2 regions of the Bacillus sp. 5RYD7K genome follow, and region 1 is predicted to be linked to the other one. Evidence: a T-box and tRNA genes for the amino acid it is inferred to sense, from the RefSeq annotation. Region 1 holds a T-box; the other holds one or more tRNA genes.
What was found. The T-box of region 1 lies ahead of ACQE26_RS10625 (valine--tRNA ligase). A T-box ahead of a tRNA ligase gene usually reads a tRNA of that ligase, here a tRNA-Val.
Positions count from the first base shown of each region.

Region 2: it encodes a tRNA-Val, which carries the amino acid that the T-box ahead of ACQE26_RS10625 (valine--tRNA ligase) is inferred to sense. The anticodon was not compared.

Region 1 covers NZ_CP191200.1:2,112,070-2,122,450, forward strand. Annotated here, with positions in the region: gene hemB (porphobilinogen synthase) at 1-20, shown strand, start outside; gene hemL (glutamate-1-semialdehyde 2,1-aminomutase) at 49-1,338, shown strand; gene ACQE26_RS10610 (LysM peptidoglycan-binding domain-containing protein) at 1,471-3,042, shown strand; gene ysxE (spore coat protein YsxE) at 3,076-4,098, shown strand; gene ACQE26_RS10620 (YszA family small membrane protein) at 4,113-4,304, opposite strand; T-box leader at 4,476-4,697, shown strand; gene ACQE26_RS10625 (valine--tRNA ligase) at 4,755-7,397, shown strand; gene ACQE26_RS10630 (bifunctional folylpolyglutamate synthase/dihydrofolate synthase) at 7,456-8,748, shown strand; gene ACQE26_RS10635 (prepilin peptidase) at 8,888-9,640, shown strand; gene ACQE26_RS10640 (SPOR domain-containing protein) at 9,767-10,381, shown strand, end outside.
Region 2 covers NZ_CP191200.1:649,387-659,767, forward strand. Annotated here, with positions in the region: gene cdaA (diadenylate cyclase CdaA) at 1-557, opposite strand, end outside; gene rsiW (anti-sigma-W factor RsiW) at 733-1,350, opposite strand; gene sigW (RNA polymerase sigma factor SigW) at 1,364-1,927, opposite strand; tRNA gene ACQE26_RS03165 (tRNA-Gln) at 2,158-2,229, opposite strand; tRNA gene ACQE26_RS03170 (tRNA-Tyr) at 2,234-2,318, opposite strand; tRNA gene ACQE26_RS03175 (tRNA-Thr) at 2,337-2,409, opposite strand; tRNA gene ACQE26_RS03180 (tRNA-Val) at 2,415-2,490, opposite strand; tRNA gene ACQE26_RS03185 (tRNA-Glu) at 2,494-2,565, opposite strand; gene ACQE26_RS03190 (2-thiouracil desulfurase family protein) at 2,746-3,198, shown strand; gene ACQE26_RS03195 (GNAT family N-acetyltransferase) at 3,216-3,692, shown strand; gene murQ (N-acetylmuramic acid 6-phosphate etherase) at 3,772-4,701, shown strand; gene ACQE26_RS03205 (PTS transporter subunit EIIC) at 4,832-6,199, shown strand; gene pbp4b (penicillin binding protein PBP4B) at 6,218-7,501, shown strand; gene ACQE26_RS03215 (glycoside hydrolase family 3 protein) at 7,548-9,461, shown strand; gene ACQE26_RS03220 (exo-beta-N-acetylmuramidase NamZ family protein) at 9,477-10,381, shown strand, end outside.

The sequences.
Region 1 (10,381 bases):
CAAAATGGCTTGCTGAGTAACGATTTCATTTGACGGGAGCTGAGGCAGATGAGAAGCTATGAAAAATCAAAAGCCGCTTTTAAAGAAGCGCAGAAACTGATGCCGGGCGGAGTGAACAGTCCGGTGCGCGCGTTTAAATCAGTTGATATGGATCCGATTTTTATGCAGCGCGGCAAAGGATCGAAAATTTTTGATATTGACGGCAATGAATATATTGACTATGTGCTGAGCTGGGGACCGCTCATTTTAGGCCACACCAATGACCGCGTCGTTGAAAGCCTGAAAAAAGTAGCGGAAAACGGGACAAGTTTCGGGGCATCCACTGAAGTGGAAAACGAACTGGCCAAATTGGTCATTGACCGTGTGCCGTCTGTTGAAATCGTGCGGATGGTCAGCTCCGGCACAGAGGCGACAATGAGCGCCCTTCGTCTGGCAAGAGGATATACCGGCCGCAACAAAATTTTAAAATTCGAAGGCTGTTACCACGGCCACGGTGATTCCCTGCTGATCAAAGCGGGATCCGGAGTGGCGACACTCGGTCTTCCGGACAGCCCGGGCGTACCTGAAGGGATTGCGATGAATACGATTACCGTTCCGTACAACGACTTGGAAAGCGTTGCACTCGCATTCCGGGAGTACGGTGAAGATATCGCCGGAGTCATTGTTGAGCCGGTAGCCGGCAATATGGGCGTCGTTCCGCCGCAGGAAGGGTTTTTACAAGGGCTTCGTGACATTACGGAACAATATGGCGCGCTGCTCATTTTTGATGAGGTCATGACCGGTTTTCGCGTGGACTATAACTGTGCGCAAGGATATTTCGGCGTGACGCCTGATTTAACGTGTCTCGGCAAAGTCATCGGCGGCGGTCTTCCTGTCGGTGCGTATGGCGGCAAAGCCGAAATCATGGAAAGAATCGCTCCGAGCGGTCCGATCTACCAGGCGGGAACCTTGTCAGGAAATCCGCTTGCCATGACAGCGGGACTTGAGACGTTACAGCAGCTCACACCTGAATCTTATCAAGAATTTGTGAAAAAAGGCGATATGCTTGAAGAAGGCATTTCAAAAGCCGCTGAAGCACATGGGATTCCGCACACATTTAACCGTGCCGGTTCAATGATCGGATTCTTTTTCACAAACGAGCCTGTCATTAACTATGAAACAGCCAAATCATCTGATTTAAAGCTGTTCGCCAAATATTATAAAGGGATGGCTGACGCAGGCGTATTTCTGCCGCCGTCTCAATTTGAAGGATTGTTTCTCTCCACTGCGCATACAATGGAGGATATCGAAAAAACCATTCAAGCCGCTGAGAAAGTGTTCCAGGCGATCAGCCGCTGATACCGAAAAGCCGATGCAAGCAAGTCTTGTATCGGCTTTTTTCAATGCCTCCTTTATCATATTTATCCATATTGCGGCATACACCTTTAGTGACATCTAATTGTAAGGATTAGATGAAAGGAGGATATGAACTTGCCGCATAATCACCGGTTGCAATTTTCTGTTGAAGAATCAATCTGTTTCCAAAAAGGACAGGAAGTTTCTGAATTACTTTCGATTTCATTAGACCCTGATATCAGGGTGCAGGAAGTAAATGATTATGTCTCAATTAAAGGATCATTAGAACTTACTGGCGAGTACAACATAGATCACAGCAGTCAATTCGAAGAGCTTGGAAGAGAGCTGAGACATGTAGAGGAAGTGAGGGCGAGGGAGGATGGCACAGCTGAGCTCCTTCATTGCTTCCCGGTGGACATCACGATTCCGAAAAATAAAGTGAGCCACCTCAATGACGTTTTCGTTTTTATTGATGCCTTTGATTATCAGCTAACGGATTCAAGGATCTTAACCATTCAGGCTGATTTGGCAATTGAAGGGCTGCTTGAGGAATCCGAGCCAAAAGAGCCGGAGATCCCTCTGTATGTGGCGCCTGAATTTGCCAGAGAAGAAATGATCAATCTTGCTGACCATCGCTCTGAGGAAGACAACGAACCTGAATTAGTGATACGCCAGAGGCCTGAAGAACCTCTGCCTGAAGCTGAAGAACCCCTGGCTGTATCAGAAGAAGCGGCACAAGAAGCCGGGGAGAATGAGGAAGAGACTCCGCCTATACTCAGGCAGGAGGAAGAGGAAGAAGAAGAGGAGGCTGAGGAAACTGAAGAAACTGCCCCTGTTCTGAGGCTGGAAGAGGTGCCGGAACCTGTCTCATATACTGAGCCTCCCCCTCCCGCTGCCATCCTGGAGGAAGAAGAGCCGGAAGAGCCGGAAGAGGCTGAGGAACTTGAGGAGCCTGCAATCATGGCGGCTGAGAGGAATGAACCTGTATCTGAGGATGATTCAGCGGAAATGCTTGAAGAAACAGCAGGTGATGTTGAACCGGTTTCCCCTGCTTTTACTCTGACACCGCCTGCCGATAAAGCAGAGATTGAGGAACAGCCGGTCCTTCAAAAAGAAGAGCAGCCTGAGGCCGAACCGCTTCTCCGTCAGAGTGATCAAGAGGAGGCGGAAGAAGCCGAAGATGAGCCTGCGGTTTTTGAAGAAGAGCAGGCGCCGCCTTATCGCGAGTTCGTTCCGGAACCGCGGGAAGAGGAATTTTACAGCGCGCCTAAGTTTCTTGAGGAAGAAGCTCAGGCTGATGAAGGATTTGAAGTTGAGGTGAGGAAGATGGCGCAGCCGGAGGAGGAAACCGGGGAGCCTCTTGATTTGTCCTTTCAGTTTTCCAAACTGCCTCCTGAGGAACCGGCGGCACCTGAGCCGTCTGAGCCGCTTAAATCAGAAAGAGAGAATCAAGAAGCGGCATCGAAAACGGAGCAGAAGGAAAATGACAACTCTCATTATTTGACGAAATTATTTACAAGAGAAGAAGAAAAGTTTTCTAGAATGAAAATCTGCATCGTGCAGCAGCAAGATACAATCGACCGGGTGTGTGAACGATATGACATCACATCTCAGCAGCTCATCAGAACGAATGCTTTATCGTTTGATGACGAACTGGAAGAAGGTCAGCTTCTGTATATACCTGAATATAATAACAGCCATGCGTAAGCACAAAGAGGCCGTAAAAATGTGGTGAATGGAATGGAAGCAGTCCAATCAGTGCTTCAGGAATACGGGCTGGAGGCCGAGTATATTGAGCCTGTCAGCCCGCATGTATGGAAAGTCTACTCAAACCACGGCATTTTTGCTTTGAAACAGCTCAAGCCGGCCCGCAGCAGTGAATTTACGGACTATATGATTGAGATTGAGGAGAAAGGCTACCGTTCATTTGTGCCGATCTACCGCACGCATGCAGGCGATTTTTTTGCGGGAAGCCGGACGGAGGCGTCTTATTATTTAATGCCCTGGCTTCAGTACGATCAGGAAGAAGAACGGGATCAAAAACATGTTTACCTTTTTAAAGAGGTGGCGAAGCTCCATTCCGCGACCGTGCGGGACATTCAAATCCGGACTGAAGATATCAGCAGCTTTTATGAACTGACGAAAAGAGATTGGGAAAATGATAAGCTCGTCTATGAACAATTTGCCGACCGGGCGGAAAAAGAGTGGTACCTTTCTCCTTTTGAACTGCAGGCTGTTACGTATCTTACAGAAACGGTTTCAGCCGTTAATTTTGCTCTTGAACGTCTGGAAGAATGGTTTGACGCGGCAAAGGATCATGACAAAACGAGAGCGGTGATCAATCACGGCAGCTTATCGAGCCGCCATTTTCTATATAATGATGTGGGAACGGGCTTTTTTACAAATTTCGAGAAAGCCGGTCTCGGACCTCCGCAAAATGATCTGCTCGGCTTTTACTCCAGAATGTTCAGAAGCTATCCGAAAGCGTGTCCGGAGTGCCTTGAATGGTTTTATACGTATCACAAATCATTCCCCCTCCGTGAAGCGGAAATCAGCCTGTTTCTCAGCTATATGGCTTATCCGAGCGGTATGTACAAAGTGCTGAAACGGTATCAAACCGGCCAAAGGGGTTCTGAGAAAGAAGAGTGCACGCAGTTATTAAGAGCGTTTTGGCAGATGAAAAATGCTGAACCTTTTCTCATGAAGATGTATCAGATTGAGCAGGAGAAAAAAAGAAAGGCGGAAAACGAGTCCTCTTCATAGCGGGACTCGTTTTTTTATATCCATTCCAAATGCAGGGCGCACGCTAAAAACAGCAGGATGGCAAGCAGCAGGACGTCAAAAGTCGTCGGAAAGAAAATCGTCCTGATCCCCTGAAAGATCGTAATCGGTATAATGACTTGCGCTGATACAAGGCGGACCTGTCTGGCCCACGGGGGGAGCGAATAAGAATTGAATTTTTTTCTCACGGCAATTCCTCCTTACATTCGCCTTTCTTTGTATCGTATGTGAGGGAAAGGGCGGGGTGCATGCCCATTTATGTATGACGGCAGCGGTTTTTGGAAAAGATGATTGACGAAACAAAAACACTTTTACTATAATAAAGAACATAATAAATAAGATCATGAGCTGATATAAATACACCTGCTTTGAACGGGAAGAGTACAAGAAAGACGCATGAAGAGAGAGAAGCTACTGTGCTGAAAGGCTTCTTATGCCGTCTCATTGGAAGGTCGCCCGGGAGCATAATTTCTTGAACATACAGTAGAGAAATTCGGGCCGCACCCGTTATCCGTTTAAGTGCATGAACAAATCTGTTCATGAAAAAAGGTGGTACCGCGAAAGAGCTTTTCGTCCTTTATCAGGATGAAGGCTCTTTTTTAGTTGCTCAGCCATTTCTAACATGCTGGAGGGTTATCATGGATACAAACGAACAAACAATGCCGACAAAATATGATCCGTCTGCGATTGAAAAAGGCCGCTATGATTTTTGGCTGAAAGGAAAATATTTTGAAGCGGGCGGCGATCAAACGAAACAGCCATATTCTGTCGTCATTCCGCCGCCGAACGTGACGGGCAGGCTGCACCTCGGTCATGCGTGGGATACGACGCTGCAAGATATCGTTACGCGTATGAAACGCATGCAGGGCTATGACGTGCTCTGGCTTCCGGGCATGGATCACGCCGGGATTGCCACTCAGGCAAAAGTCGAAGCGAAACTCCGCGAACAGGGTACAAGCCGCTATGACCTTGGCCGTGAAAAGTTTCTTGAAGAAACGTGGAAGTGGAAGGAAGAGTACGCTGATTTCATCCGCAGCCAATGGGCCAAAATGGGACTCGGGCTCGATTACTCGCGCGAACGTTTCACTCTTGATGAAGGGCTGAACAAAGCCGTGCGTGAAGTATTCGTCAAATTGTACGAAAAAGGTTTGATTTACAGAGGCGAATATATCATCAACTGGGACCCTGCCACAAAAACGGCTTTGTCCGACATTGAAGTGATTTACAAAGACGTACAGGGCGCGTTTTATCATTTGCGCTATCCGTTAGCAGACGGTTCAGGCTCAATTGAAATCGCGACCACCCGTCCGGAAACGATGCTTGGCGACACGGCTGTCGCGGTTCATCCTGAAGATGAGCGCTACAAGCACTTAATCGGCAAAACGGTGATTCTGCCGATTACAAACCGCGAAATTCCGATCGTCGGCGATGATTACGTTGACATGGAATTCGGATCAGGAGCCGTTAAAATCACGCCTGCCCATGACCCGAATGACTTTGAACTCGGAAACCGCCACAATTTAGAACGGATTCTCGTCATGAATGAAGACGGAACAATGAATGAAAAAGCGCTGCAATATAACGGAATGGACCGGTTTGAATGCCGCAAAAAACTCGTCAAAGACCTTCAGGAGACAGGCGTTCTCTTTAAAATCGAAGACCATATGCATTCTGTCGGACACAGTGAGAGAAGCGGCGCCGTTGTTGAGCCGTACCTGTCCACACAATGGTTTGTCAAAATGCAGCCGCTGGCCGATGCGGCGGTTGACCTTCAGTCCAAAGAAGACAAAGTTCACTTCGTTCCTGACCGTTTCGAGAAAACGTACCTGCACTGGATGGAAAACATCCGTGATTGGTGTATTTCCCGTCAGCTTTGGTGGGGCCACCGCATCCCGGCTTGGTATCATAAAGAAACAAAAGAAGTGTATGTCGGTCTTGAAGCGCCTGAGGACAGCGAAAATTGGGAACAGGATTCAGACGTGCTTGATACATGGTTCAGCTCCGCGCTGTGGCCGTTTTCTACAATGGGCTGGCCTGATGAAAATGCTGAAGACTTTAAGCGTTATTACTCAACCGATGTGCTTGTGACAGGGTATGACATCATCTTCTTCTGGGTATCCCGGATGATTTTCCAAGGTCTTGAGTTTACCGGCGAGCGCCCGTTCAAAGACGTGCTGATCCACGGCTTAATCCGTGACGAGCAGGGCAGAAAAATGAGTAAATCCCTTGGGAACGGCGTTGATCCGATGGATGTCATCGACAAGTACGGAGCGGATTCACTGCGCTACTTCCTGGCAACCGGAAGCTCACCCGGACAGGATCTCCGTTTCAGCTATGAAAAAGTGGAATCCACGTGGAATTTCGCAAATAAAATTTGGAACGCTTCCCGTTTTGCCTTAATGAACATGGACGGCATGACGTATGACGAACTTGATCTGTCCGGTGAAAAATCAGTTGCTGATAAGTGGATTCTGACAAGACTGAATGAAACGATTGAAGACGTTACCCAACTTGCGGATCGTTATGAATTCGGTGAAGTCGGACGCCATCTGTACAACTTTATCTGGGACGATGTGTGCGACTGGTATATCGAAATGGCGAAGCTTCCGCTGTACGGGGAAGATGAAGCGGCGAAGAAAACAACCCGCTCTGTTCTTGCTTACGTGCTTGACCAGACGATGCGTCTTCTGCACCCGTTTATGCCGTTCTTAACAGAGGAGATCTGGCAGCACCTTCCTCATGAAGGCGAGTCAATCACGATCAGTTCTTGGCCTGTTCCGGTTCCGGAACATACGGACAAAGAGGCAGCGGCGGATATGAAACTGCTTGTTGAATTAATCCGTTCTGTCCGCAATATCCGAAGCGAAGTTAACACACCGATGAGCAAACAGGTTGAACTTTACATTAAAACATCTACGGAAGAAATTGCCGGACGCCTTGAGAAGAACCGTTCTTACGTTGAGCGTTTCACGAATCCGAGCACGCTGAAAATCGGGACGGATATCACCGCGGCAGACAAAGCGATGACAGCGGTCGTCACCGGAGCGGAAGTGATTCTGCCGCTTGAAGGGCTGATTAACATCGATGAGGAAATCACCCGTCTGCAAAAAGAATTCGACAAGCTGACAAAAGAAGTCGAACGCGTTCAGAAAAAACTCGGCAACGAAGGATTCATCAAAAAAGCTCCTGAGCAAGTCATTGAAGAAGAACGCGCAAAAGAGAAAGACTACACGGCAAAACGCGAAGCTGTCCGGCAGCGGATCGCAGAGCTGAAAGGCTGATAAAACAGCGGGGCGGTTTCCTAAGAAACCGCCTTGTTGTATAAAAGAGGGGATTTCATTGTTTAATACGTACAAAGAAGCGATCAGCTGGATTCACGGCAGACTCAAGTTCGGCGTTAAGCCTGGCCTTCTCCGTATGGAAAGGCTGATGGAAAAATTAGAACATCCGGAAAAGAATATCCGCGCCATTCATGTGGCGGGCACAAACGGCAAAGGCTCCACCGTCTCTTTTATCCGTTCCGTGCTTCAAGAAGCCGGTTATACGGTCGGCACATTCACATCTCCCTACATCATTACGTTCAATGAGCGTATCAGCGTAAACGGCACGCCGATTTCTGATGAGGAATGGAGAGCGCTCGTTAATGAAATCAAACCGATAGTCGATGAGATTGATAAAACCGATGCCGGAACGGTGACAGAATTTGAAATCATTACAGCGTGTGCATTTTTATATTTTGCGAAGCGGGATGATATCGATTTTGTCATTTTTGAAGCGGGGCTCGGCGGCACATTCGATTCAACCAATATTGTGAAACCGCTTTTGTCGGTCATTACAAGCATCGGACATGACCATATGGCGATTTTAGGCAATACCATTGAGGAGATCGCCGGGCAGAAAGCCGGTATTATTAAAAATGCCACTCCGGTCATTACAGGTGTCAATCAGCCGGAAGCACTCGGCGTTATTGAAGCAGAGGCCGAAGAAAAGCAGGCTCCGTGCCAGTCTCTATATAAGACATGCAGACTGTTTAATGGTGCGGCGCTTCCGTCGGGCGAAAGCTTTTCGCTGGAAACGGAAACGAAATGTTATGAGGACGTTCAAACGTCGCTGATCGGCATTCATCAAAGGCAGAATGCGGCCTTGGCGATATTGGCTGCTGAATGGCTGAATCGCCTGAAAATCACAGCCATTTCTGAAGAAGCATTGCGAAACGGTCTGAAAAAAGCTTCATGGCCGGGCCGGTTTGAACGGCTTCAAAGCCGCCCTTTAGTGTTTGCGGACGGCGCCCATAATGAAGAAGGCGTTAATACGCTGACAGAAACGATCAGGCAGCGATTTGCCGATAAAAACGTCCATGTCGTATTCAGCGCTTTAAAAGACAAACCGTATCAGGAAATGATTAAAAAGCTTGAAACCGAAGCAGATTCCATTCATTTTGCGTCATTTGACTTTCCGCGTGCCGCAAGCGCCGAAGACCTTTACAATGCAAGCGGCCTTGCGGATAAGAGCTTTGATGAGAACCCGGACAGTGTGAAAGAGTGGATAGAACAAAAAGATGGAGCGGATGATGTCATCATCATTACCGGTTCCCTATACTTTATTTCCGAAATGAGAAAGCGGCTGATCTGACAGCCCCTGAAACACCCGGCAAGCCATTTTACGGTTTTGCCGGGTGTTTTTATGAGGAAAACACATTTTCAGCCATTTCAGGCATGGTATTTTTCTATGCTACAATCTGAGCCAGATTGATAGAAAAGGTGTGGTCTGAGTGCTTTTCATTCTGTTTGTTCTCGGTCTGATTTTCGGTTCTTTTTTTTATACAGTCGCAAGCCGTATTCCGCTTCGAATCTCGGTTATTTCGCCGCGTTCATCCTGTTCGTTCTGCGGCTTGCCGCTCTCCTGGGGGGAGCTTGTGCCTGTTGTTTCCTATATCCTGCAAAGAGGAAGGTGCAGACACTGCCGTGAGAAGCTGTCAGTGATGTATCCGGCGGCGGAATGCTGGACGGCATGTTTATTCACTGCTGCCGGTATCCATTTCGGTTTCTCAAAAGAGCTGCTAATCGCGCTGTTATTTTTGTCTCTGCTGATGATTGTGACTGTGACGGATCTGCAATATATGCTGATTCCTGACAAGGTTCTGCTGTTTTTTCTTCCGCTTTTTATCGCCGGCCGTATTTTTTCTCCGCTGGATTCATGGTATGCGGGGTTTGCCGGAGCTGTTTGCGGATTTGCTCTGCTTGTTTTTATCATGTTTGTCAGTAAAGGAGGCATCGGCGCAGGTGATGTGAAGCTGTTTGGAGTGATCGGACTTGCGCTCGGCGTGAAGCTCGTCCTTATTGCATTCTTTCTTTCCGTTATAATCGGAGCCGTATACGGTATGTGCGCCGCAGCGGGAGGCAGGCTTGGTAAAAAGCAGCCTTTCCCGTTTGCGCCGGCCATCGCAGCCGGGAGCGCTTTGAGTTACTTATACGGTGAAGAGCTGTTCGCGTTTTACATCACACTCGCTTCAGGCGGGGCTTGAAAAATTTGGCGAACGTTTTTTGGACAAGACGACAAAAGTCTTGTTCTTTTTTTTTACGCCTATGCTAAAGTGTGAACCATGATCAGTTCAAGGTACGGCCAAGACGAATGCAAGGGGGAAGAGACGTTGAAAAAAAGGAAAAGCAAAAAGAACAGCAAAGCCAAAAACGATGCCCTTAAAGTAACGATTAACGGAAAAGAAGAAACGATGTATGGACAAGAAGATGTGAATGAAGGCGGGGAGAAAACCGTCACATTTTCAAATTGGGAAGAAACAAAGAAGGCGGAGCAGGAGATTGCAGCATCTCATGAAGATCCGAAAGAAGAAGACTTCAATTGGGATGATGAGAAGAATCATGAGGTATTTGAAGACGATCCGAAAGTCGTCCCGCCATACCAGAAGAAAAACACGGGTCCTCATTTTCCGAAAAAGAAGCAGCCGTCTTCTCCAGTTAAAAAAGCGGTCACGACAATTGCTGTTGCGGCTGTTTTAGGCACCGGCCTCGGCCTTGTCGCCTTAAATATGTCGGGAAGTAAAGAAGCCTCCGCCCCCGCATCCGCTGACAAAGGTTCACAAGGACAGACGGTGAAAGCGGGAGACGTTTCAAAAGACAAACCAGAAACAAGCAGCACAGGAAACGCGGAACAGTCAGACGGAAACTATAAAACATTTGCGGTGCAGGCCGGAAAATTTTCATCAGAAAAAGGAGCGCAAACGCTTGTTGACCAGCTGACTGAAAAA
Region 2 (10,381 bases), 1.5 Mb from region 1:
CAGGCAGCCGCCGCGATCTCGTTATTTTTCATAATGACCGCTCCATCGTGCAGCGGCGTATTCGGAATGAAGATATTAATCAAAAGCTCCGAGCTGACCTGCGCATTAAGCAGGATGCCCGTCTCAATATAATCGCCCATTCCCGTGTCGCGCTCAATGGCGATGAGGGCGCCGATGCGGCGTTTCGCCATGTAGCTGATTGATTTTGTAATCGCTTCAATTGTCTTATGCTGCGCTTCCTCCACGGGGGTGCCGCTCCTTGAAAAGAACCGGCCCCGTCCGAGCTGTTCAAGCGCCCGTCTCAGCTCAGGCTGGAATATAATAATGATCGCTAAAAATCCCCATGTTATCGCTTGGTCCATCAGCCACTGAAGCGTACTGAGTCCCAAATATGAACTGGCCATCCGGACCAACACGATGACGACGATTCCTTTTAAAAGCTGAACCGCTTTCGTTCCGCGTATGACCATGATTAATTTATATATCACATACCAAACAAGGAGAATATCAACGGCATTGCCGAGGTATTGCAAAAATGGGATGTCCTCAAAAGCCATTTCCTCGTCCTCCAAGAATTCAGTCATTTCGTTTTTTTGTTATGAATTGTGCTGCATGAGCAATATGTACATCATATAGCGTGCTCATTATACCACATTTTGATTTATCAAGTGAAATCAGCCAGCGCGGTGCTGCGTAAAAAAAGAGTAAAGCGATTATACGCTTTACTCATCTTTAATCGGAGTCTAAAGCACTCACGACGCCCTGACCCGCTGTTTTCAGTTCGTACCAGACCCAGTCAAACAATTCGTTAATTTCTTCAATCTGCCCGGTGACTTGTCCGGCTGAGGCCATGTATTTTTCTCCGTTAACCACGGTCACGTCGCCGTCGACTTTCCCTTTAATGACCAGCTTGCCGTTTTTTACTGTGACATCGCCCTTTACGGTCTCGCCTTCAGGGACGGTGACCGTGTGATTCTGCACGACAAGGTTCGGCTGCTTTGACACACTGAAATTGTGGTCGTTATGCCAGCTGTTAAAAAAACCGCCGCCCATTAAAATCACAAAAACCGCCGCGGCTGCAATTATCGGATGAGTTTTGATCCATCGTTTTACAGAAGCGCGTTTTTTCTCTTTTGGAAGATTCGCCATAACTTTGGCAGTAAAATCAGCAGGGGCTGTGACATGCGATGTGCTCCGGACGAGCGCTACGGATTTCTCCATTTCATGAAAATGCCGTTTGCAATTCCCGCATGACCGCAAATGTTGTTTTAATACGTCTTCATCTTCAGGAAGGATATCTCCATCAAGATGCTTATGCATAAGCTGCACGATCTGTTCAGGACAGCTCATTTCATCACCCCACTTAAAGATCCCTTAATTGTTTTCTAAGAGCCTCTCTGCCTCTGTGTATCCTTGTCTTGACGGTGCCGACAGGGATATTCAGAATCTCCCCGATTTCAATTAAAGAGAGTTCATCAATATACTTTAATACAATAACCGTTCTGTACTTGTCAGGCAGCTTTAAAATCTTTTTCTGAATTGTGTCCGAAAGCTCCAATGACAACACGGCGTCTTCAGGGAGAACCCCGTCCGCGGCGATCTGCGAATACATCGTCAGCCCCTCTGCGCCCGCCACTTCTGCGTCCAGATAATAATCAGGCTTTTTCTTGCGGATACGGTCAATGGTCAGGTTGGTCGCAATTCTGTAAAGCCACGTTGAAAACTTTCTGTTGATGTCGAAACTGTCGATATTGACATACGCTCTGATGAAAGCTTCCTGCGCAATATCTTCCGCTTCGTGGACATTGCCGAGCATGCGGTAGCAAAGCTGGTAAATCTTATCTTTATAAAGGTCAACGATTTCCGCAAACGCATTTTGATCGCCTTTTTTGACTTGCTTGATTCTTTTTTTAATCAGGTTTTCCATGTTTTATCTTACCTCTGCCCTTCACCGGTCTGTATCTATACGTTGATTGTTTTAAAAGGTTTCATTTTTTTTATTACATTTATTTTACCAAATTTCAGGCAGGGTGTAGATGGAAAATACAGAATATACTGCCTTAACAGCAGCTTAAAAATAGTATATCTGATGAACAATCAGAATTCGAGAAAAAATACCGATAAAAAAAGACACCCTTATACAAAAGGTGTCTGAGACTGGGCTAGCTGGATTCGAACCAACGCATGACGGAGTCAAAGTCCGTTGCCTTACCGCTTGGCTATAGCCCAAAAATGGTGGAGGGGGGCAGATTCGAACTGCCGAACCCTGAGGGAGCGGATTTACAGTCCGCCGCGTTTAGCCACTTCGCTACCCCTCCGTATTTTTTGGAAAACAGTGCCGGCCAGAGGACTTGAACCCCCAACCTACTGATTACAAGTCAGTTGCTCTACCAATTGAGCTAGGCCGGCAAATATGGTGGAGGATGACGGGCTCGAACCGCCGACCCTCTGCTTGTAAGGCAGATGCTCTCCCAGCTGAGCTAATCCTCCATATGACCCGTACGGGATTCGAACCCGTGTTACCGCCGTGAAAGGGCGGTGTCTTAACCGCTTGACCAACGGGCCGTTATGTCCGCGTCGAGCTGACAAAAGTTATTATATACAGGTTATACCCCTTTTGTAAAGAGAAAATTTATTTTTTTTATTTTCAAACTTTTTTACCCGTTTTTTAACTGAAAAACTCGTCCCTTCTCTCTTATTTCATTTAAGATGAAAGTATCAAAATATTGAAGGGAATGGACACAGATGATCTTAGTCAGCTCTTGTCTCGGCGGTATCGAATGCAGGTATAACGGCTCCCACGCCGCCTCGGAAAAAATCCGCAGACTCGTAGAGGAAAAGAAAGCTGTTATGGTCTGCCCCGAACTTTTGGGCGGCTTCACCACTCCCCGCGAACCGGCGGAAATCATCGGCGGCACGGGCGAAGACGTGCTGAACGGAACAGCAAGAATCGTAACGGCATCAGGTGAAGACGTTACATCTTTATATATAGACGGCGCGGAAAAAACGTTAGCATACGCAAAAGAAATAGGCGCCGCAGCGGTCATCCTTAAAGAAAACAGTCCGTCCTGCGGCAGCAGCTTCATCTATGACGGCACTTTCTCCGGGAAAAAGATAATCGGGGACGGCATCACTTCCGCTCTATTAAAACGGGCAGGCTGCCGCGTGTTATCAGAAAATGAACTGGATCAACTATAAAAAGGAGAGTAGATATCATGGTTGCAGCCCTATCCTTTTATAAACCGGAGCATGCAGACGGCCTGAACGGGTTTGTACTCAGTGAAGAAGATAAAATGTTCACAGCTCTCCCGAAGGATGTACTGCCGCAGGCTCTTGTCATCCGGGAGCGCTATCCTACAGTCATTTTAAAAGAAGACACCCCCGTCGGTTTTTTCATTTTACATACCTCAAAGGAAACCATAGCTCCATATTCGAACAGCGTGTCTGCCATTTTACTGAGCGCACTGTCCATAGATGCGCGGCAGCAAGAAAAAGGTTATGCCAAACAAGCGATGCTGCAGCTCCCCGCTTTTGCCGCAAATTATTTTCCTTGGTGTGACGAAATCGTGCTTGCAGTGAACCATCGCAATCATCGCGCAAAGAACCTGTACCAGTCTTCCGGTTTTATTGATAAAGGGCGTCGCAGGATCGGCCCCATCGGCGAACAGCACATTCTGCATCTTTTTTTGTGAAAGCGTTTGATTTTTTTCTTGAAACATATATTCAGAAGCCCATATACTTCAAGTAATAACGACTTGGGAGGGTACATTCATGACAGACCGGCTTAACATTCACAGATTGACCACAGAAACAAGAAATCCGCAGACCGCTTCAATCCATCAAGCAGACACGATGGAAATCCTCCGCATCATTAACCAAGAGGACTTCAAAGTGGCGGACGCCGTTCAGCAGGTGCTGCCTGATATTGAAATTGCCGTTCAATTTGCCCATCAGTCTTTGCGGCGAAACGGCAGGCTGATTTATGCGGGAGCGGGCACAAGCGGCAGACTTGGTGTACTTGATGCGGTTGAATGCCCGCCTACATACAGCGTAAGTCCCGGCACCGTCATCGGTCTGATGGCCGGAGGGGCAGACGCCTTTTTGCAAGCGGCTGAAGGCATAGAAGACAGCGAGGAAACCGGCGCTCTCGATCTCAAAACGATCGGCCTTACCGCTGAAGACACCGTGATTGCCATCGCTGCAAGCGGGCGCACACCGTATGCGGCCGGTGCGCTGAAATACGCAAAAACAATCGGCGCCAAAACCGTCGCGCTCACATGCAATAAGCACTCATTGATCAGCACCTTTGCCGATCACAGCATTGAAGTCGTCGTCGGCCCCGAAGTGATTACAGGGTCAACACGAATGAAAGCCGCGACGGCACATAAAATGATTCTGAACATGATTTCCACGGCCGTGATGATTAAAAGCGGCAAAGTGTACGAAAATTTAATGGTGGACGTTCATGTCAGCAACGAAAAATTGAAAGAACGGGCAATCGGCATTATCCAAAGCATTACGGGCGTTCCGTACGATAAAGCAAAAGAAACCCTTGAGGCCGCAGGCAGCCATGTCAAAACGGCAATCGTCATGCTGAAGACGAATTCGGACGCAACACACGCGAAAGCACTGCTCGAAGAATCGGAAGGCTTCATTGACAAAGCCATAGAACAGCATGTTTCAAGCGAAAAAAATCGCTGATCATTCTTTTGGCTCCGCATAATGTGCCTTTTACCAGCCCGCGCCGTTTTCATGATCGGCGCAGGCGCTTTCAGGACGCGTTTCAGGCACAGCTCCGCGGGACAAATGGTACGGAAAGAGGAGGGTCTTCATGAGCAAAGAGGCATTTTATCAGTCGCTGGCCAAAGATATTCTGGACAACTGCGGCGGTTCAACGAATATTTCGGGCTTTACCCACTGTATGACACGCCTGAGAATTACGCCTTTAGATCAGGACAAAACGGATATTGAAGCGCTGAAACGTCTTGACGGGGTAATAGGCGTCGTCGAAGCCGAAACACTGCAGATCATTCTCGGCACGGGTGTCGTCAATCATGTCGCCGACGCTTTCGCAAAACTGGTGTCACCCGGAAAAAACATTGATTTAAAAGAAGCCGCCTCACGGAAAAAAGCCGATCTTAACAGAAAAAATACAACACCCATCACACTGCTTCTGAGAAAAATATCAAGCATCTTCATTCCTCTAATTCCCGCACTCATTGCATCAGGTTTAATCACCGGCATGACGAAAGCCGTCATTCAGGCCGGCTGGCTCCCGAAAGAATCTCAAATCGCACTTATTTTAACGGTTATCGGTTCAGGCTTATTCGCTTACCTCGGCGTCCTTGTCGGTATCAATGCGGCGAAGGAATTCGGCGGAACACCCGCAATGGGCGGCCTTGCAGGCATATTGATCTTAAACCCCGAGATCGCCAATATCAGTTTATTCGGAGAGAATCTGCTCCCTGGCAGGGGAGGTTTAATCGGCGTTCTTTTCGCTGCGATTTTTATCGCTTATACTGAACGGTTTATCAGAAAGTATGTCCATCAATCCATCGACATTATCGTCACGCCTACTCTGTCTTTGCTCATCACCGGACTGGTGACATATGTCATCTTCATCCCTGCAGGCGGTTTTATTTCTGATTTGATTACATCAGGTTTATTGTCGCTGCTGAATGTCGGGGGAGTGCTGTCGGGATTTGTATTAGGAGCCGCCTTCCTGCCGCTTGTCATCACCGGCCTGCATCAAGGCTTGACTCCCGTGCATTTGGAGCTCATCCGATCCATCGGGGATGACCCGCTTCTGCCGATTCTCGCAATGGGAGGCGCAGGTCAAGTAGGCGCGGCCTTCGCCATCTTTATGAAAACAAAAAAAGCCTCATTGAAAAGAGCGATTGGAGGCGGACTTCCATCCGGTCTGCTCGGAATCGGGGAGCCGCTCATCTTCGGCGTCACACTCCCGCTCGGCCGGCCGTTTTTAACAGCGTGTTTAGGGGCGGGTATCGGAGGCGCCTTTCAAGCTCATTTTCAAGTAGCGACTTTTTCAATCGGTGTCTCCGGCCTTCCGCTCTCTTTTCTCGTACAGCCGGCTCAAATCGTTTTGTATATCATCGGTCTCTTCATCTCTTATGCGGCGGGCTTTGTCTTCACCTATGCTTTCGGATTTAAGGATGACATGGCTGCTGAATTTGAATAAGCCGGGAGGGAACAGAATATGAAAACACTGGTAGCCGCCGTACTCACCATGGTCATCAGCCTCTCTTTTCTGCCGCAGCACAAAGCCGGAGCCCAATCTAAATTATACGACACAGCAAAACTCAGAAAGGTTGATCAAATGATTGAAAAAGACATCGCAGCAGGATTCCCGGGAGCCGTCCTCGTCGTCGTAAAGGACGGACGGGTGATCAAAAAGAAAGCATACGGCTACAGCAAAAAATATGACGGGAACAGCCTTTTATCCCGTCCGAAAAAAATGAAAACGTCAACCATGTTTGATTTAGCTTCCAATACAAAAATGTTTGCGGCGAATTTTGCATTACAGCGCCTCGTCAGCCAGGGAAAGCTGGATGTGTATCAAAAAATCTCGGCTTACCTTCCCGATTTCAAAGACAGGAAAAGCGATCCGATACAAGGAAAAGACCGCATACGCGTCATTGATGTGCTGCAGCATCAATCCGGTCTGCCGGCAAGCTTTTATTTTTATAAGCCGGACACCGCAGGCCCTTTTTATTCACAAGAACGGGACAAAACGATTCGTTTTCTCACCCGGATCCCGCTTGAATACAAACCGGGAACAAAACACGTATACAGCGATATCGGTTACATGCTGCTCGGCTGCATCATTGAAAACATAACCGGAAAAACCCTTGATGCCTATGCGGAACAAGAACTGTACAGACCGCTGAAACTGACGCACACACTGTTTAACCCGCTGCAAAAAGGCTTCAAAGAAAAAACATTCGCAGCTACTGAACGTTTAGGCAACACACGTGACGGGGTTATCCAGTTTCCTCATATCAGGACGTATACGCTGCAAGGGGAGGTTCATGACGAAAAAGCATTTTACTCAATGGGAGGGGTGTCCGGCCATGCAGGACTGTTTTCAAGCGCTGATGACATGGCCGTCCTTCTTCAAGTCATGCTGAACGGCGGCAGTTACAAACACGTTTCTCTCTTCACTCGGCAAACGGCCGATCTGTTCACAACAGCGGCATCCTCTGACCCGACTTTCGCTCTCGGCTGGCGGAAAAACGGCAGCCCTGATATGGAGTGGATGTTCGGCCCTTATGCAAGCAGGCAGGCTTACGGCCATACCGGATGGACCGGCACCGTCACGATCATTGACCCCGCTTATCATCTCGGGATCGCGCTTTTGACCAACAAAAAGCATTCCCCCGTCGTCAGCCCCGGTGAAAATCCGAATGTTTTTGAAGGGGACCTTTTCCCGACCGGAAGCTACGGCAGCGTCGTAAAAGCGATTTACGAAGCCATTGAATGACAACCTATGTCTTTTGTCCAAACTATGACGGCAGGAGGGCGCCATTTTGAAACTTGTCATCTCAGCTGTATTACTGTTGTTTATTGTTTTCGGCACGCATCATGCATCGACAAAACCGGATATTCCGTCACAGGCGGAACAAACGGTATCCCGCATGACATTAGATGAGAAATTAGGGCAGATGCTCATGCCTGACTTTCGCAATTGGCAAAAAAAGGGGCAGTCATCACCTGAGGCTCTTACTCAAATGAATGACGAAGTCGCAGGGCTTATTCAAAAGTACCGGTTCGGCGGCGTTATCTTATTTGCAGAAAATGTAAAAAACACTGAACAAACGGTCCGCCTGACAGATGCCTTTCAAAAAGCAAGCCCTGACATTCCGCTATTATTAAGCATTGATCAAGAAGGCGGCATCGTAACAAGACTTGGTGAGGGCACTCATTTCCCAGGCAATATGGCACTCGGAGCCGCAAGAAAAACAGCCTACGCATCCCAAACCGGCGCAATTATCGGGAAAGAATTGAAAGCACTCGGCATTAATACGAATTTCGCTCCCGTTCTCGATATCAATAATAATCCCGGAAATCCGGTCATCGGCGTCAGGTCATTCAGTTCAGACCGTGATCTGACAGCAACACTCGGCCTTGCCTCAATGAAGGCTCAGCAAAAACAGAATGTCGCTTCCGCCGTCAAACATTTCCCGGGACACGGCGACACGGATGTCGACAGCCACTACGGCCTTCCGCTTGTCACCCACGGTCAAGAAAGGCTGCGGCAGATCGAACTTTATCCGTTCCGTCAGGCCATTCAGGCGGGGGCCGATATGATCATGACAGCCCATGTGCAATTTCCCGCTTTTGACGATACAACCTATAAAAGCAAGCTGGACGGTTCAGACATTCTTGTACCCGCCACACTCTCGAAAAAAGTGATGACTCATCTTCTCCGTGAGGAAATGGGGTTTAACGGCGTCATCGTGACGGATGCATTAAACATGAAAGCCATTGCCGATCATTTCGGCCAGGAAGAGGCGGTCGTCATGGCAATAAAAGCAGGAGTCGACATCGCCCTGATGCCGGCCCAAGTGACATCGCTGCAAACAGAAAACCGCTTTGCCCAAGTTCATTCCGCTTTAAAAAAGGCGGTTCAAAAAGGGGATATTCCTCTTCAGCAAATCAACAAATCGGTGGAGCGCATCATTTCCCTGAAAATAAAACGAGGGATATATCCCACTCCGAAAGAAACAAGTCTGAAAAAGAAGATGGCACAAGCGCATAAAACCGTCGGCAGCAAAAACCATCTGAAGGCTGAAAAACAAATCGCGGAAAGATCCGTCACCGTCTTACAAAACAAAAACCGCACGCTCCCATTCAAACCGAAAAAGAACAGCCGCGTTCTCCTTGCCGCTCCTTATGAAGATCAAACAGCGTCAATGGAACAAACCATTCGGCAGCTCATCAAAAAGAAAAAAATCCGGCCGGTAACCATCAGTAAAATGAACTTCGCCGAGCGCACATTTCATGATGAGCACAAAAAACTGGTATCAGACGCTGATTACGTCATTACAGGCTCATATGTCGTAAAAAATGATCCTGTCGTAAACGACGGCGTCATTGACGATTCCGTCACAGATCCCGGCAAATGGACGACCGCGTTTCCGCGGGCCGTCATGAAGGCTGCGCAGTCGAACCAAAAACCCTTTGTGCTGATGAGTCTTCGGAATCCTTACGACGCCGCGAATTTTGAAGAAGCTGACGCCCTTATCGCAGTCTACGGGTTTAAAGGATATGCAGACGGACAATTTCTCCAGCCAAACATTCCGGCAGGCATTGAAGCGATATTCGGGCAGACAAAACCGAAAGGCAGGCTGCCCGCTGCTATTCCTTCCGTCACCCATCCGGGAACGACACTGTATCCTTATGGTTTCGGTATCAACCTGAAGACCGGAAAACCGCTTTAAACAGGAGGGCTGATCATGAAAACACATACGGCTGCACTTCTCGCCGGACTGGTCGTCATCAGTGCTATGACGGCAGTCTCGGCGGCTTCTGACAGAAACACACACACTGCCAAAAAACCAAGCATCCAAACAGGCATTGACCGCCTGCTGAAAGATTATAAACAAGAACTGAAGGGAAAAAGAATCGGACTGATCACTAATCCGACCGGTGTGAACTCAACATTAAAAAGCAGCGTTGACGTGCTTTATGAGGCACAAGACATGCATTTGACGGCATTATTCGGACCCGAGCACGGTGTTCGCGGCGACGCTCAGGCCGGAGACAAAGTCACATCCTATATAGATGAAAAAACAGGGCTTCCCGTCTACAGCCTGTACGGAGAAACGAGGAAACCGACGCCTGACATGCTGAAAGATACCGATGTGCTGATTTTCGATATTCAGGATGTCGGAATGCGATACTACACCTACATTTATACAATGGCCTATGCCATGGAGGCGGCCAAAGAAAAAGGCATTCCTTTTTATGTCTTGGACCGGCCGAATCCGCAAGGCGGACGACATCCGGACGGCCCGGTTCTTGAACCTGACTACGCTTCATTTGTCGGACTGTATCCAATCCCGCTGAAACACGGCATGACCATCGGCGAGCTTGCTCTTTTATTCAATAAAGAGTTTCATATTGGCGCCGACCTCACCGTCGTAAAGATGAAGCGCTGGAAGCGGACGATGACCATTGAAGATACCGGCCTGCCGTTCGTCCTCCCTTCGCCTAACATCCCGACCCCCGACAGCATATTCGCTTATTCGGCGACAGGATTAATCGAAGGCACGAACGTATCTGAAGGAAGGGGCACGACAAAGCCGTTTGAACTTATCGGCGCACCTTATATGAAAAGCACCGAGCTCGAAGAACGCCT